Regions from separate parts of the Macrococcus sp. CoH-51_TC_04 genome, predicted to be linked through region 2. Evidence: riboswitches for the same ligand, from Rfam matches in the RefSeq annotation. Region 2 holds a riboswitch; each other region holds the start of a gene.

The links. Region 2 has a riboswitch for S-adenosylmethionine ahead of ACZ2V4_RS07060 (hypothetical protein). Riboswitches for the same ligand answer to the same signal wherever they lie in the genome.
Region 1: linked by a shared signal. The riboswitch ahead of ACZ2V4_RS10765 (amino acid permease) and the one ahead of ACZ2V4_RS07060 (hypothetical protein) in region 2 are both predicted to bind S-adenosylmethionine.
Region 3: linked by a shared signal. The riboswitch ahead of ACZ2V4_RS07820 (MetQ/NlpA family ABC transporter substrate-binding protein) and the one ahead of ACZ2V4_RS07060 (hypothetical protein) in region 2 are both predicted to bind S-adenosylmethionine.
Region 4: linked by a shared signal. The riboswitch ahead of metK (methionine adenosyltransferase) and the one ahead of ACZ2V4_RS07060 (hypothetical protein) in region 2 are both predicted to bind S-adenosylmethionine.

The regions. Positions count from the first base shown of each region.
Region 1 is NZ_JBVGOY010000014.1:20,857-24,406, forward strand. Features, by position in the region: gene uhpT (hexose-6-phosphate:phosphate antiporter UhpT) at 1-429, opposite strand, end outside; gene manA (mannose-6-phosphate isomerase, class I) at 611-1,549, shown strand; SAM riboswitch class I at 1,617-1,715, shown strand; gene ACZ2V4_RS10765 (amino acid permease) at 1,769-3,109, shown strand; gene mmuM (homocysteine S-methyltransferase) at 3,093-3,550, shown strand, end outside.
Region 2 is NZ_JBVGOY010000006.1:52,034-55,583, forward strand. Features, by position in the region: gene ACZ2V4_RS07055 (LysM peptidoglycan-binding domain-containing protein) at 135-1,169, shown strand; gene ACZ2V4_RS07060 (hypothetical protein) at 1,208-1,474, opposite strand; SAM riboswitch class I at 1,543-1,642, opposite strand; gene ACZ2V4_RS07065 (thermonuclease family protein) at 1,685-2,302, opposite strand; gene ACZ2V4_RS07070 (YeiH family protein) at 2,441-3,400, shown strand; gene ACZ2V4_RS07075 (EVE domain-containing protein) at 3,518-3,550, shown strand, end outside.
Region 3 is NZ_JBVGOY010000007.1:51,588-55,137, forward strand. Features, by position in the region: gene ACZ2V4_RS07815 (lactate/malate family dehydrogenase) at 1-865, opposite strand, end outside; gene ACZ2V4_RS07820 (MetQ/NlpA family ABC transporter substrate-binding protein) at 866-1,684, opposite strand; SAM riboswitch class I at 1,770-1,872, opposite strand; gene ACZ2V4_RS07825 (hypothetical protein) at 1,955-2,452, opposite strand; gene ACZ2V4_RS07830 (helix-turn-helix transcriptional regulator) at 2,445-2,654, opposite strand; gene ACZ2V4_RS07835 (MutS-related protein) at 2,745-3,550, opposite strand, start outside.
Region 4 is NZ_JBVGOY010000009.1:23,170-26,719, reverse strand. Features, by position in the region: gene ACZ2V4_RS08780 (alpha/beta hydrolase family protein) at 1-189, shown strand, start outside; gene pckA (phosphoenolpyruvate carboxykinase (ATP)) at 240-1,832, opposite strand; SAM riboswitch class I at 2,020-2,130, shown strand; gene metK (methionine adenosyltransferase) at 2,223-3,413, shown strand; gene ACZ2V4_RS08765 (hypothetical protein) at 3,455-3,550, opposite strand, start outside.

The sequences.
Region 1 (3,550 bases), on a different contig from region 2:
ACTTGCCGGACCACCGACAGATTGGAACATACCGTTTAATCCCCATAACACAATCAAGAAACCAATCGCTGAACCGAAGTAACTCAGCGTGAAGCCCATAATCAGTACAATGATAGACGACATAATCAATAAGAACGAAATAATACGTTTCGTATTTCTACCATCGATCATATAACCGATTAATGATTTACCAAGGCCATAAGTGATACTGAATGCAAGACCGATGTAACCGAGCTGTAAAGTTGTGATACCAAGCTCTTCTTTTAACATAGGTTGTGCAGCTTTGAAGTTGTTTCGGATTAAATACATTGACATGTAAGCAAAGAATACAACGAAGAAAGCCTTTAAAAATTGTTTACGCCATTCTTTTCTCTGAACAGGAATAGGGATTCCTTTATTAGGAATCTTCTGGATATCAAAAAAGTTCATAAATACGCGCCTCCTTTTATTTGTCTTCAGTGTAATCAATTATGAAAACGTTTAATATACGATAAAATATTATTTTGTCTGAAGGAGTGAACGAAATGAGCCTTCGATGACATAAAATCCTGTAAATATAAAGGATGCCCTCCCTATAATGAAGTTAAATTTATAGGAGAGGTTGAGAGTAATGACATTAATGATACAACCAGTATTCAAAGAACGCATCTGGGGTGGCAGACATTTGAAGGAATTCGGATATGAGATTCCGAATGATAAAACAGGGGAGTGCTGGGGTATTTCAGCACATGAGAATGGTCCGAATATGATTGTGAACGGAGAACATGAAGGCAAGACATTAAAAGAGTTGTGGGAAGAAAACACAGGACTATTTGGCGTTCAAACGACAGATAAGTTCCCACTCCTTACAAAGATTCTTGATGCGAATGATGAATTATCTGTGCAGGTCCATCCAGATGATGCATATGCACAAGTACATGAGAACGGAGAACTCGGTAAGACAGAATGCTGGTATATCATCGACTGCGATGAAGACGCTGAAATCATCTACGGGCATAATGCGAAAGACAAAGCCGAGCTGGAGAACATGATACATGAGGGCAAATGGAATCAACTTTTTAATTCCATTAAAGTCAAACCAGGGGACTTCTTCTATGTACCTAGTGGAACAGTTCATGCAATCGGTAAAGGCATCCGTATATTAGAGACACAGCAGAATTCGGATACAACATACCGCATCTATGATTATGACCGTACGGATAAGGACGGTCATAAACGCGAGCTGCATATTGAGCAAAGTATTGATGTAATTTCTTTTAATGAAGATAATTCAGGCACAGAAGCGGAAGTTACTGAAGTACAGGGAAATGTCATTAGAACATATATCTCTAACAGTTTCTTTACAGTGAAACAGCTACTGATAGAAGACCATTATGAATATAGGAAACACCAAGACTATACATTGATGAGCGTGCTATCAGGTGAAGGAACGCTAACTGCTGACGGACAAGTCTATACAATCAGAAAAGGCGATCATTTTATTCTGACGACTGAAGATAAGGAAATTAAGCTCCAAGGTAAACTCGATATTATTGAGAGTTATGTATAGTATTTAGGCGTATAAATAATGCGTTGACCTTTTGAAAACACTAATGTATGATTAATATCAACTAAATAACTTATACAGAGAGATGGAGGGAATTGGCCCTGTGAAATCTCAGCAACCGGCGTTTGCACGGTGCTAAATCCAACAGGTGATTCCTGAAATATGAGTGTAGACTTTATACCCTTCTTTTTCAGAAGGGTATTTTTTTATGGAGGGATAGATATGTCAAATGGTTTCAGAAGAGGAATGGAAGCACGTCATGTGATGATGCTGAGTTTCGGAGGTGTGATCGGCACAGGGTTATTCTTAAGTACGGGGTACACATTACAGCAGGCAGGGCCTATCGGAACAGTGGTGAGCTACGTCATTGGTGCACTGCTTGTTTATATTGTGATGAAATGCATGGGTGCTCTAGCAGTAGCACACCCCGATGTTGGAGGATTTCATACGTATGCGAATATTTATATTCATCAGTCGATAGGGCATGTCGTTGCCTGGAGCTACTGGCTATGCTGGACGATTGCTCTGGGATCCGAAATAACTGCGGGTGGTATCTTATTTCAGAAATGGTTTCCGGATTTTCCGGTATGGTTGTTCAGTCTGGTATTCATCCTCGTGATTGTCGGGATAAACTTTACGACAAGTAAGATGTATGGTGAAACAGAGTTCTGGCTATCACTGATTAAAGTAATTGCCATCATTGCATTTATTATTATTGGCTTATTAATATTATTCAATGTCGTACCGTCTGACTTAAAGCCGGTCACTTCAAGTGAGAAGCTATTTGATGTACCGAATGGATTATTCGGCATCTTTATTACAATGCTTGCGGTAAACTATGCGTTCAGTGGGACGGAGCTCATTGCGATAGCAGCGGGAGAGACGAAGCATCCTGAGAACGTAATACCGAAAACCATTCGCTCGACAGTATGGAGACTCGGGTTACTATTTATCGGGACCATCGTGATCATGGTCTTACTCTTACCAACGGATCAAGCGAGCTTACTCGAAAGTCCATTTGTTTCGATATTGGATAGCGTCGGAATTCCTTATGCCGGAGATATTATGAACTTCGTTATATTGACGGCATTGCTGTCAGCAGCAAATTCAGGACTTTATGCATCCAGCAGAATGTTATGGAGCCTATCAGAGCAAGATAATGTATTACCAATCGCAAGAAAGCTGAATAAGAACGGTATGCCGGTTAACGCGACAATCATTAGTTTAGCTGGAGCATTACTCAGCCTGTTATCAAGTGTGATTGCACCGACGATTGTCTATTTAGTACTGGTCTCTGTTGCAGGATTTGCCGTAGTCGTTGTATGGATGAGCATCTGTGTGGCGAGGTTCAATCAATTAAGAAGAGAAGGTGTTACACAACGTACAGCATATATCCTACCGGTAGCAGGATTTGCATTATGTCTTATTTCTACAATCGGCGTACTCTTTGACCCGAACCAAAGACTTGCGACACTGATTGGATTACCATTCTGTATTATCGTCGGACTAATTCATTATTTCCTGAAGAAGAAAGGAGCACATATTCATGCAGCTACGAGATAAGTTACAGCAAGACATCGTAATATTAGACGGAGGCTTTGGAACGACTGTAGAACAATTCGGATACGATGTGAAACACGAACTATGGTCATCGAACTTAATTCAGTCCAATCCGGAAGCGGTGTATAAAGTCCATAAAGCATTCGTGGATAGCGGTGCAGAGATTATACTGACCAATACGTACCAGGCATCTGTACAATCATTCTTAAATATTGGCATTGATAAAGAAGCCGCACGCACATATTTAGCGACAGCAGTGGAACTCGCAACGCGTGCAGCAGGCAATCGAGCAATCGTTGCAGGATCACTTGGGCCGTATGGTGCAATGCTCGGTAATGGCTCAGAGTATACAGGGGACTATGAAGAAACTGAAGCTGATTATATTCAGTATCATAAAGAACGACTAGATATACTAATCGAAACAGGTATAAGTGTCTTTGCGTT
Region 2 (3,550 bases):
AGGTATATGTGCTAAAATAGTTCGTTTTTGGAGAAAACTTTAAAATTGAAAGGAAACTGTAATATTATGCATATATATTTTGTGTAATAATATAAATATCTTATTTTTTAACAATTATTATACGGAGGACTTGTATGAAGAAGAAATTAACTTTCGCTGCTATAACAGCTACAGCCGCCGCATCAGCTTATTCTTACCAAGCAGACGCAGCGGAACACAGAGTCAAAGCTGGGGAATCACTATGGTCTATTGCCAATCAATATAACACATCAGTTGCTCAACTTAAGACACTGAACAACTTGTCTTCAAATTTGATTTTTCCGAATCAATCATTACAAGTATCAAGATCTGTAAGCAATACAAGACCAACTACTGTACAAACAGTGAATCGTCCTGCAGTACAGAGTGGTGGGAAGATACATACTGTAGTATCTGGAGATAGCTTATCTTTGATAGCGTATCGTTACAATACATCTGTAAATGAACTTATGCGTCTGAATAATTTAACAGGATACTTAATTTTTCCTGGGCAAAGACTTAAAGTATCTGGAACTACAACGACAACGGCAGTATCCACAACAAGGCCAATTGCAGTGACAAGTAATGCAACATCCCATGTTGTGAAGCCTGGTGAGTATTTATCTTTAATTGCTAATCGTTATGGCATCACCGTTGCACAACTTAAATCATTGAATGGTCTGACATCAGATTTAATATTTCCGAATCAGAGATTAGTTGTTAAAGGTAATGGAGTACAAAGCACACCTACTGTGCGTCCGGTAGCATCACATGCGCCTGTTTCAACTACAGTTACCAATTTCGTTACACCGGTATTTGCACATTCTAATTTATATGATAACGGACAATGTACATGGTACGTGTTTAATAAACGAGCATCCATGGGAAAAGGAATTTCTACTTATTGGTGGCATGCACGTAATTGGGCAAATGGTGCGATTAAAGACGGTTATACTGTAAATAAAACGCCGGCCTATGGTGCGATTGCACAAACGTCTGATGGATATTATGGACATGTTGCTTTTGTTGAAAGAGTAAACGCAGATGGCACGATTCTTGTTTCAGAGATGAACTATGCAACGGGTGTAGGGGTGATTGGTTACCGTACGCTTAATCAATGGCAAGTATCAAGATATGTATTTATACATTAAAAAAGAGATAGCGTCTGCTATCTCTTATTTTATTCTGCTTAGGAAATACTGTGAAGTGCTTGATACTTATCGATGAGTTGTTTTTCGATTCGTGCGAGTTCGATATGTAACGATTTGATTTCATGGCGTAATAGAAATTCATCGTTACGTGCATCTGCCTCATCATACTGATCATTACCGAGTTGGCGTTTCAGTTCTTTTATTTTGTTTGTTCGTGCAATGCTCGCTGCATAACTAGTTGGTGTAATGCTGTTCCATTTTGTGAGTTCCTGCTTTAATGCTCTATAATCTTCTAAATTTCTCATGATTAACGCTCCCTTTTTATTGTATTGAAGATAAAAAAACAACGCCTCCTATAAGAAGCGTTGTAAGGTTCTTATAGTCGGATTACTCCGCAGGAATTAGCACCGTGTTCTTGCGAACCGGTTGCTGAGATATCATTGGGCCTGTCCCTCAATCTCTCTTTATAAGAATGCGTTATTTAATTATTTTCTATTCCATTATAACATATTTTCTTATGATGTGAAGGCGGACTTTATTCCTTTGATTAATCCATCTATCGCTGCATCTAGTATGCGATGCAGTGATTCTCTAATCTTCAGCATAATATCTGTCTCTTGCTGTCTTTCTTCTTTAGTAGAATTAAAACCTTCTCCGTCAACGTTCACATATCCTTTAAGAGACCATATTTTTAAACTTTCAGCTTTGGCCTTTCGTTCTGCCGCCAGCATTCGATTTAAATAATCTTTCTGTTGATACACATAGCCGACTCGAGCGTATCCTTGTCTGACCAGCTGTTCATTAATCATTGTATTACCACAGTAAAGATAGACTAACTCTCTCCCGTATCGATCTTTCTTCCCTTTTGTGTCGTATTGGACACTAAGATCGCAAGTCTTTACAAGTGATTCTGTATAACGTGCCGCTTCAAGAGCATATGGCTGAACGGGTGTATTTGGTTTTTTTGACTCAGGCGTATCAATGAGTAATAGACGGACTGTCTTTTTGCGGTTATTAATTTTCAATGAAACTGTGTCTCCATCAATAGCACGATCGAAGGTCGCCGGTACCTTTGGCATATCACTTTGAAAGGATGAAAAGTTTAATGTGAGAAACAATAATAATAAATTCAATTTAAAACCTCGTTTTTAGCAATATCCTTTAATTATAAACAAACATACGTTCGTAATCAATAGGTATAATGAATTCGTGCTTTAGATATCATCACATGTTAGATATAATAGACTCAACTAGAAAGTGGAGGCGATGTGATGAAGGTTAAAGGAGTGTTTTTGTGTCTATTGGTCGCACTGATTGCCACATACTTGGGTTATATTTTCCCGTTAGTTGGTAGTATGATCTTCAGTATTATTATTGGTATAATCATAGGCAATTTAATAAATACAGCACCTTATGAAGAAGGTATTAAGTATAGTGGTAAGAAGTTACTTCAATACGGCATTATTCTGATGGGATTTACGCTTAGTTTTAAAGCAGCATTGAGTCTAGGTGCATCATCCTTTCCACTCATCATCACGAGCATCGCTGCCGCTTTAAGTGTGGGTGTTTTAGTGGGCAAGTTATTTGGTGTTAATCAGCGTTTAAGTACTTTAATTGGCGTAGGCACAGCAATTTGTGGGGGATCAGCAATTGCAGCAGTAAGTCCAATAATTAAAGCGAAAGATGAAGAGATTGCATTTTCTATTGCTACAATTTTCCTATTTAACATTATTGCAGTATTTGTCTTTCCGACAGTCGGTCACTGGTTACAATTTAGTGATACAGGCTTTGGATATTTTGCCGGTACAGCGATAAACGATACGAGTAGTGTAGTTGCAGCAGGTTATGCATTTAGTGAGGATGCTGGAGATACAGCAACGGTCGTCAAACTTGTACGTGCACTTATGATAGTACCGATTTGTTTAATATTCGCATTATTGCAGGCAGGTCAATCTTCTGTAAATTTAAAAAAGGTCTTCCCTTGGTTTATATTGTATTTTTTCATAGCGAGTATCGTTGCAAGTATTATTCCGATACCGGAATATATCACATCATATATTAAGACTTTATCTACATTCTTAATGAGTACAGCTTTAGCTGGAATAGGTATGACGGTAGATATAGGCAAGTTTTTCAAAGTTGGTATCAAACCGCTAGCGTTAGGTGCAATCACATGGATGGTTGTAATCGTAATGAGTTTAGTCATGCAGCAAGTATTACATATATGGTAGGTGAGTATAATGAAAAAGAAACTGTCATTTTCAGTGTTACTTGCGTTTCTTGCAGTATTATTTAAGAAGGATAATGTAAAATAAAAAGAATTATAAGTGGATTTAGGAGGAATTTGTGTGAATTATTTTTGGTTGAATTGCGGTTATAAT
Region 3 (3,550 bases), on a different contig from region 2:
TTGTTAAATCCTGTGCTTCTTGATTATCTATTGAAATATCCAATCTCTGGATGATGCCTTCCTTTCCCACAAGTACTGGTAAGCTATATGCTATATCCTCATTTCTCGTTGATAATGGGAAAATTGAACGCTCATTGAGCACAAGCGATTTGATAAGCAATACAGTGATTTTTGATATCGCTGCATTGGTCCAGCCTTTTTGATGGAATACATCAAATGACACGCTATCAATCGCCTCAGTTATCTCCTTTTTATCTATCTTATGGTAACCACTAAGCTGTTCATATTCCTCTAACGCTATACCATGAATACGCGTTTTACTCCAGAGCGGTACAGCATGTGCTCCATGCTCTCCTATCACAAACCCTTCAACACTTTTAGGGTCAATGTTGTAATGATTTGCAATTAAAGTTTTAAAACGTGAAGTTTCTAATAACGTACCAGTACCTATCACTTTACTCTCCGGATAATACTTTGAAGCGATGTACGTCATCGCATCGACAGGATTGGAAATAATAACAAGCAAGGCATCGGTCGTTACTTCACCGATACGTGTAGTGATTTCTTTAATAATCACTGTATTCGCCTTTGCTAGCGCAGTGCGATCTGGAATTGATGTATCTGTCTTTGTACTGGCCGCTATAACGATAACATCCGCATCCTTTAAATCCTTATATGTTCCCGCATAAATATTGATATGATTCGTGACACCAATACCTTGACTGTGCAAATGATCCATTGCCTCTCCAGTCGCAACATTTTCGTCACTATCAATCAAGACAATCTCGTTAAATACGTTCAAATACTGTACGTCAGTCAGCACTTGACTGCCCACACGTCCAACACCAATGATTCCTAGCTTCATCTACTTCCCTCCATATGGAATGACGTCTTTGTTGAATTCCTTATTAATATAATCTTTCATATCTTGAGACTGAAGTACTTCAATCAAATCCTGAAACTTCTTGTCATTCTTATGGCCTTTTTTAACAGCAAGAATATTTGCAAATGGTGAAGATTCATCCTCTAACGCGATGGCATCTTTATGCGGTGTAATCCCATTATCAATTGCGTAGTTAGAATTCATAATTACTGCAGCCCCTTCACCATTACGATACGTCTTCGGTAAGAATTCTGCGCTTTGTTTGTTATTAAACTTTAGATTCTTTTTATTTTCAACGATATCAGTAAAGTATGCATCTTCAATCTTTACGCCTTTTTTCAGCTTAATCACACCTTTATTGACAAAGAATGATAAGAAACGCCCTTCTTCAGCCGGATTACTTGATACGAAGATTTCAGAGCCAGATGGAATTTCATCTAAGTTCTTATACTTCTTACTATAAACCCCCATAGGCGTAGTGAACACTTTCCCTACTTCTTCAATATCATAATGATGCGTCTTTTTCTCAGCTTTCAAGTATGGCACATGCTGGAATAAGTTAGCATCAACATCGCCTTCTTGCAGTAACTTATTCGGTACTTTATAGTCATTGACAATCTTAACTTCTACGTCATATCCTTTTTTCTTCATCGCAACCGCTGCATGTTTAACAACTTCTCCATGCGGTGCAGGGGAAGCTGCAACAACAATCTTCTTATCCTCTTCTTTTTCAGTTGAGCTACAGCCTGCTAAAGATGCAGATAATATGACTGCACTAATTAAACCTAATACTTTTCTCATGCATAGTTTCCTCCTAATTTTTTAACTCAAATAAAAAATCCCGTGGACAAGAACAAGTCCACAGGATAAATCGCTGTATAGTCTCGTCTCATCTTTACAACTTACGTTGCAGGAATTGGCACAGTGTTCATTAAGAATCTGCTGCCGAGGTTTCATAGGGCCTGTCCCTCCACCTCTCTGGATAAGAGTTAAAATATTTTGTTTTATTTATTGATTACTATCATAATTAAACATCTTAATGATGTCAATGAATATTTTGAAAATTCTATTTTAATCCTTTAATAACTTTCTATTTCTAACATAATACGTTAAACACATAATTACAGACATAAACAGCAATATACCTAGTACAATGGGTTTGGTCACAAAATTATCTGGAACTAAAAATATAACAGCTGTAAATAACGGTAACAGTATGCTCAACCAAGTATAAGAACGTTTCATCGATTCATATGTCACAAAACTCATTCCTTCATCGTGATCATTAATCTCAGGAACTAAATTAATTTTTCTAAACTTTTTCTTTGCCCATACGAGAAATATTGTACTTACAGCCATCAATATCATATTAATTATCACTGTCGCAATGATAAAGTACAAAAACATATCACCATACTTGTATGGGTTGATATGAACAGAAAACAATACATCACCTTCATTAATCGTATAACGCATAACCATACTCAGTGGGATAATCAGTAATCCAATACACACAATACAGACTAGATTAAATAACGGATAAATTCTTTTAAATTGTTGTTCATTCATCTTCAATATCCTCCAATTCAAAAAGATCTTCAACTTTACATTGAAATACATGACAAATCTTTAACACTAACGTGATAGACGGTGAAATCGTACCTTTTTCGATAAAACCAATCGTCTGTCTTGTTACACCAACTCTTTTCGCTAACTCACTTTGATTTATATTAAATTTAGCGCGGTACTCCTTTAAATGAGACTTTAGCATGTTGTTCACCTCACCACTAATGTACATTATACTTAACATTATGTAAAGTATTTTTAACATATATAATAAAAAGCACCGCTTATCCGGTGCTTAAGTCCCTACATTCAGTTGTTCTAATTGTTTAAGCTGCGTTTTTGCCTGGTTATATATACTTTCTGGATAATTGTGAATACGCATAAGTTCTATTGCATTCGAAGTCGTTGTAACACCTTTTCTGATTGTATAGTCAAATGTTATATCATTATCTTCAGTCAGTGTTTCTTTAAAGTAATAAAAATCAAAGTGTGTCAGTATCTCAGTTAATTCAATATCATGTGTCGCTGCAAATAATAAACTGTTTTGATGTAAATTCAAATAGTCTAGTATTGCAGTTGCTGAAGCAATGCGTTCTTTCGTATTCGTTCCGCGCAATATTTCATCAATGAATATATACGTCGGTAATGTCAATTTAAGCACTTCTAAGAGGCGCTTTACTGATTTAATTTCTGCGATAAAGTAACTATCACCTTTCGCTAAACTATCTTCTAAATTCATTGAAGTGGCTATGATTCCTGGTTGATACACAAATCTTTCACTTGTCGATGTATTCAGACCTTGAGCCATTACTAAATTTATCGCCATCGTTTTCATAAACGTAGATTTCCCCGAGGCATTAGATCCTGTTAACAGTACAGAATGCTTATACTTAAAATCATTCGCTACAGCACGATCAAGTAACGGGTGATACACTTCCTCCGCTTCAAGCACTTTTTCTTCAGCCGCTTCAGGAATAGCGTAATATGGTAATGTTGTTCGCCATAAAGCAGTACTATAACTTGCATCTGCTTGTCCTACTACTTTGAAATATGAAGCGAAATCTTCTTGATGCTTATGAAGTATCGCAAGCGCGCGATGAT
Region 4 (3,550 bases), on a different contig from region 2:
ACAGAAGACAAACTTGTCAGTATAGAGCATGCATATATGCTGATCGATAAATTAAAACAGCTCGGAATTAAGCATAAAGTGTTATTTATTGAAGGGGAGCAGCATGTGATGCGTCCAGACAATGAACGCTATGTATTACAGGAAATTGAAAAGTGGATGGAAGAAGTGGAAAGGGAAATAAAATCATAATATAGTAGATGAAAAAAACGCCACTTTAAAAAAAGCGACGTTTTTTTGTGCTATCCTCTAAAATTAAATCCACCTTTAGTTTCGATTTCAGCGGACTTCTCACCAAACTTCTTAAAGTTCTCCTGGAAGCGTAATGCCAAGTCTTTTGCTTTCTCATCATAAGCATCTTTGGATACCCATGCATGACGGGGATACAGAATCTCTGCCGGTACACCTGGTACATGCTTCGGAATATTAAGTCCGAAGATTTCATCCTGATGATACTCAACTGTCTTCAGTTCGCCGCTAATCGCACGTCGAATCATAGAACGTGTATGCGTTAAGTTCATGCGGCTACCGACACCATACTCTCCGCCAGTCCATCCTGTATTCACAAGATAAACTGCTGCATCATGTTTATCGATTAGATCCCCTAACATGTTCGCATATACTGTCGCATGTAACGGTAAGAACGGTGAGCCGAAGCATGTAGAGAATACCGGTTGTGGGCTTGTTACGCCACGTTCAGTTCCTGCTAATTTAGATGTAAATCCACTTAAGAAGTGATACATCGCTTGTTCTTTCGTTAATTTAGAGATTGGAGGTAACACACCGAACGCATCAGCAGTTAAGAAGATGATTGTATTCGCGTGTCCTGCAATTGATGGTAGAACGATATTATCGATATTATCGATTGGATAAGCTGCGCGAGTATTTTCAGTTAAAGATTTATCCGTGTAGTCCGGCACACCTTTTTCATCGACCTTAACGTTCTCGAGGATGGCACCGTAACGAATTGCGTCGTAGATCTGAGGTTCTTTCTCACGAGATAAGTCGATCGTCTTCGCATAGCAACCGCCTTCGATATTAAACACACCGTTGTCATTCCATCCGTGCTCATCATCACCGATAAGTTTACGCTGTGGATCTGCAGATAGTGTCGTCTTACCAGTACCAGATAATCCAAAGAATAACGCAACGTCCTTATTCTCACCGACGTTTGCTGAACAGTGCATGCTCATAATGCCTTGTGTTGGTAATAAGTAGTTCATCACACCGAAGATACCTTTTTTCATTTCGCCGGCGTATTCTGTACCACCAATTAAGATGATCTTATGACGGAAACTTGTAATGATGAATGTTTCAGATTTCGTTCCATCAACTGATGGATCAGCCTTAAAGTGTGGTGCAGAAATAATTGTGAAGTCAGGTGTAATGTTTAGTCCTTCTTCCGTTGTTTCAGGACGAATAAACATTGTACGTGCAAATAGGTTATGCCAAGCAAGTTCGTTCACAACGCGTAGTTGTAGTTGGGATGATTTATCAGCACCTGCATAGCCTTGGAATTCATAGATCTTTTCTTTTTTGCTTAAGTAGTCTGTCACTTTATCCAGTAAGTTTAAGAATACTTCTTCTTCGATAGGCTGGTTGATTGTACCCCAGTCGATGTTATCTTCAGTTTCAGCTTCACGCACGATGAACTTATCTTTCGGTGAGCGTCCAGTATATTTACCGGTTTCGCTACGTACCGCACCGGATTCTGTTAACACACCTTCACCGTTGAATAGAATTTCCGTAATCAATTGTGTTCTTGATAATTGACGTTCTAGATTTCCAGTGTTTAATTTGCTCAGTTGCTCAATTACTTGAGTATTTTCCCCCATGGTCAGCCTCCAAAAAGTTATTGTTCTGCTTTTGTAAGCAGTTTCATGAAATAGTATAACATATCAATTTGAAGGTTTCATATAAATTATGTATAATCTTTATATTCGAAATTATTCAGAAAATTTCTGATATATGCGGTATTGTTGACAGTGAACATAAAGTTTAGTAATATCTAACTTGCGGATTCTCTTATCCAGAGTGGTGGAGGGACATGGACCCTTTGAAGCCCAGCAACCCTTAACAATGTGTTAAGTAAGGTGCCAAACCGTTTGCAGATTAATTTCTGAACGATAAGAGTAGAATGGTCGTTTATTGTGCCTTCTCTCTTACTAGGAGAGAAGGCTATTTTTTTTATAGTCCCGTAATTAAATTCAAGGAGTGTAATATATATGACAGACCGTAAATTATTTACATCAGAATCAGTAACAGAAGGACATCCGGATAAGATTGCTGACCAGATTAGTGATGCTATCTTAGACGAAATCCTAAAAGGAGATCCTAAAGCACGTGTTGCTTGTGAAACATCTGTAACAACAGGTATGGCGTTAATCGCAGGTGAAATCACAACGTCAACGTATGTTGATATTCCTAAAGTCGTGCGTGAAACAGTTAAAGAAATCGGTTATACACGTGCAAAGTTTGGTTATGACTTCCAGACGATGGCAGTGCTGACGGCAATCGATGAGCAGTCACCAGATATCGCTCAAGGTGTGGATAAAGCGTTAGAAGATCGTGATTCATTAACGGATTCTGATATTGAGTCAATCGGTGCAGGTGACCAAGGTTTAATGTTCGGATTTGCTTGTAACGAAACAGAAAGCTTAATGCCATTACCAATTTCTTTATCACATGAACTTGCACGTCGTTTAACAGAAGTACGCAAAGACGGTACGTTAGATTATCTACGTCCAGACGGTAAGACACAAGTTACTGTTGAGTATGATGAAGCAGGGAAACCGAAACGTATCGATACGATCGTTATCTCATCTCAACACCATGAGAAGATTGAACTTGAACAAATTCAGGAAGATATTAAAGAACACGTGATCAAGCCGGTTGTTCCAGCGGATTTAATTGACGATGAAACAAAATACTTCATTAATCCAACGGGTCGTTTCGTAATCGGTGGTCCTCAAGGGGATGCGGGTCTTACAGGTCGTAAGATTATTGTAGATACGTACGGTGGTTATGCACGTCACGGTGGCGGTGCATTCAGTGGTAAGGATGCTACTAAAGTAGACCGTAGTGGTGCATATGCAGCACGTTACGTTGCGAAGAATATCGTAGCAGCAGGTCTTGCGGATAAGTGTGAAGTACAGTTAGCTTACGCTATCGGTGTAGCACAGCCTGTATCTATCTCTGTTGAAACTTATGGTACTTCAGACTACACGGAGCAGCAGCTTGTTGAAGCGGTACGTAAAACATTTGATTTACGTCCAGCAGGAATTATCCAGATGTTAGACTTACGTCGTCCAATCTACAAACAGACAGCAGCGTATGGTCACTTCGGTCGTACTGATGTTGACTTACCGTGGGAAGCGACAGATCGCGTCGATACATTAAAAGCCAATTTATCATAATAATAAAAGCTGTAAACCAATGAGGTTTACAGCTTTTATTATTATTCTTCAGTTGTCTCTTCTTCAGTAGATTCTTCAGTGCTTTCCTCTTTTGCTGCATCTTCAGTTTTAGCATCATCTGATTTCTCTTCATTACC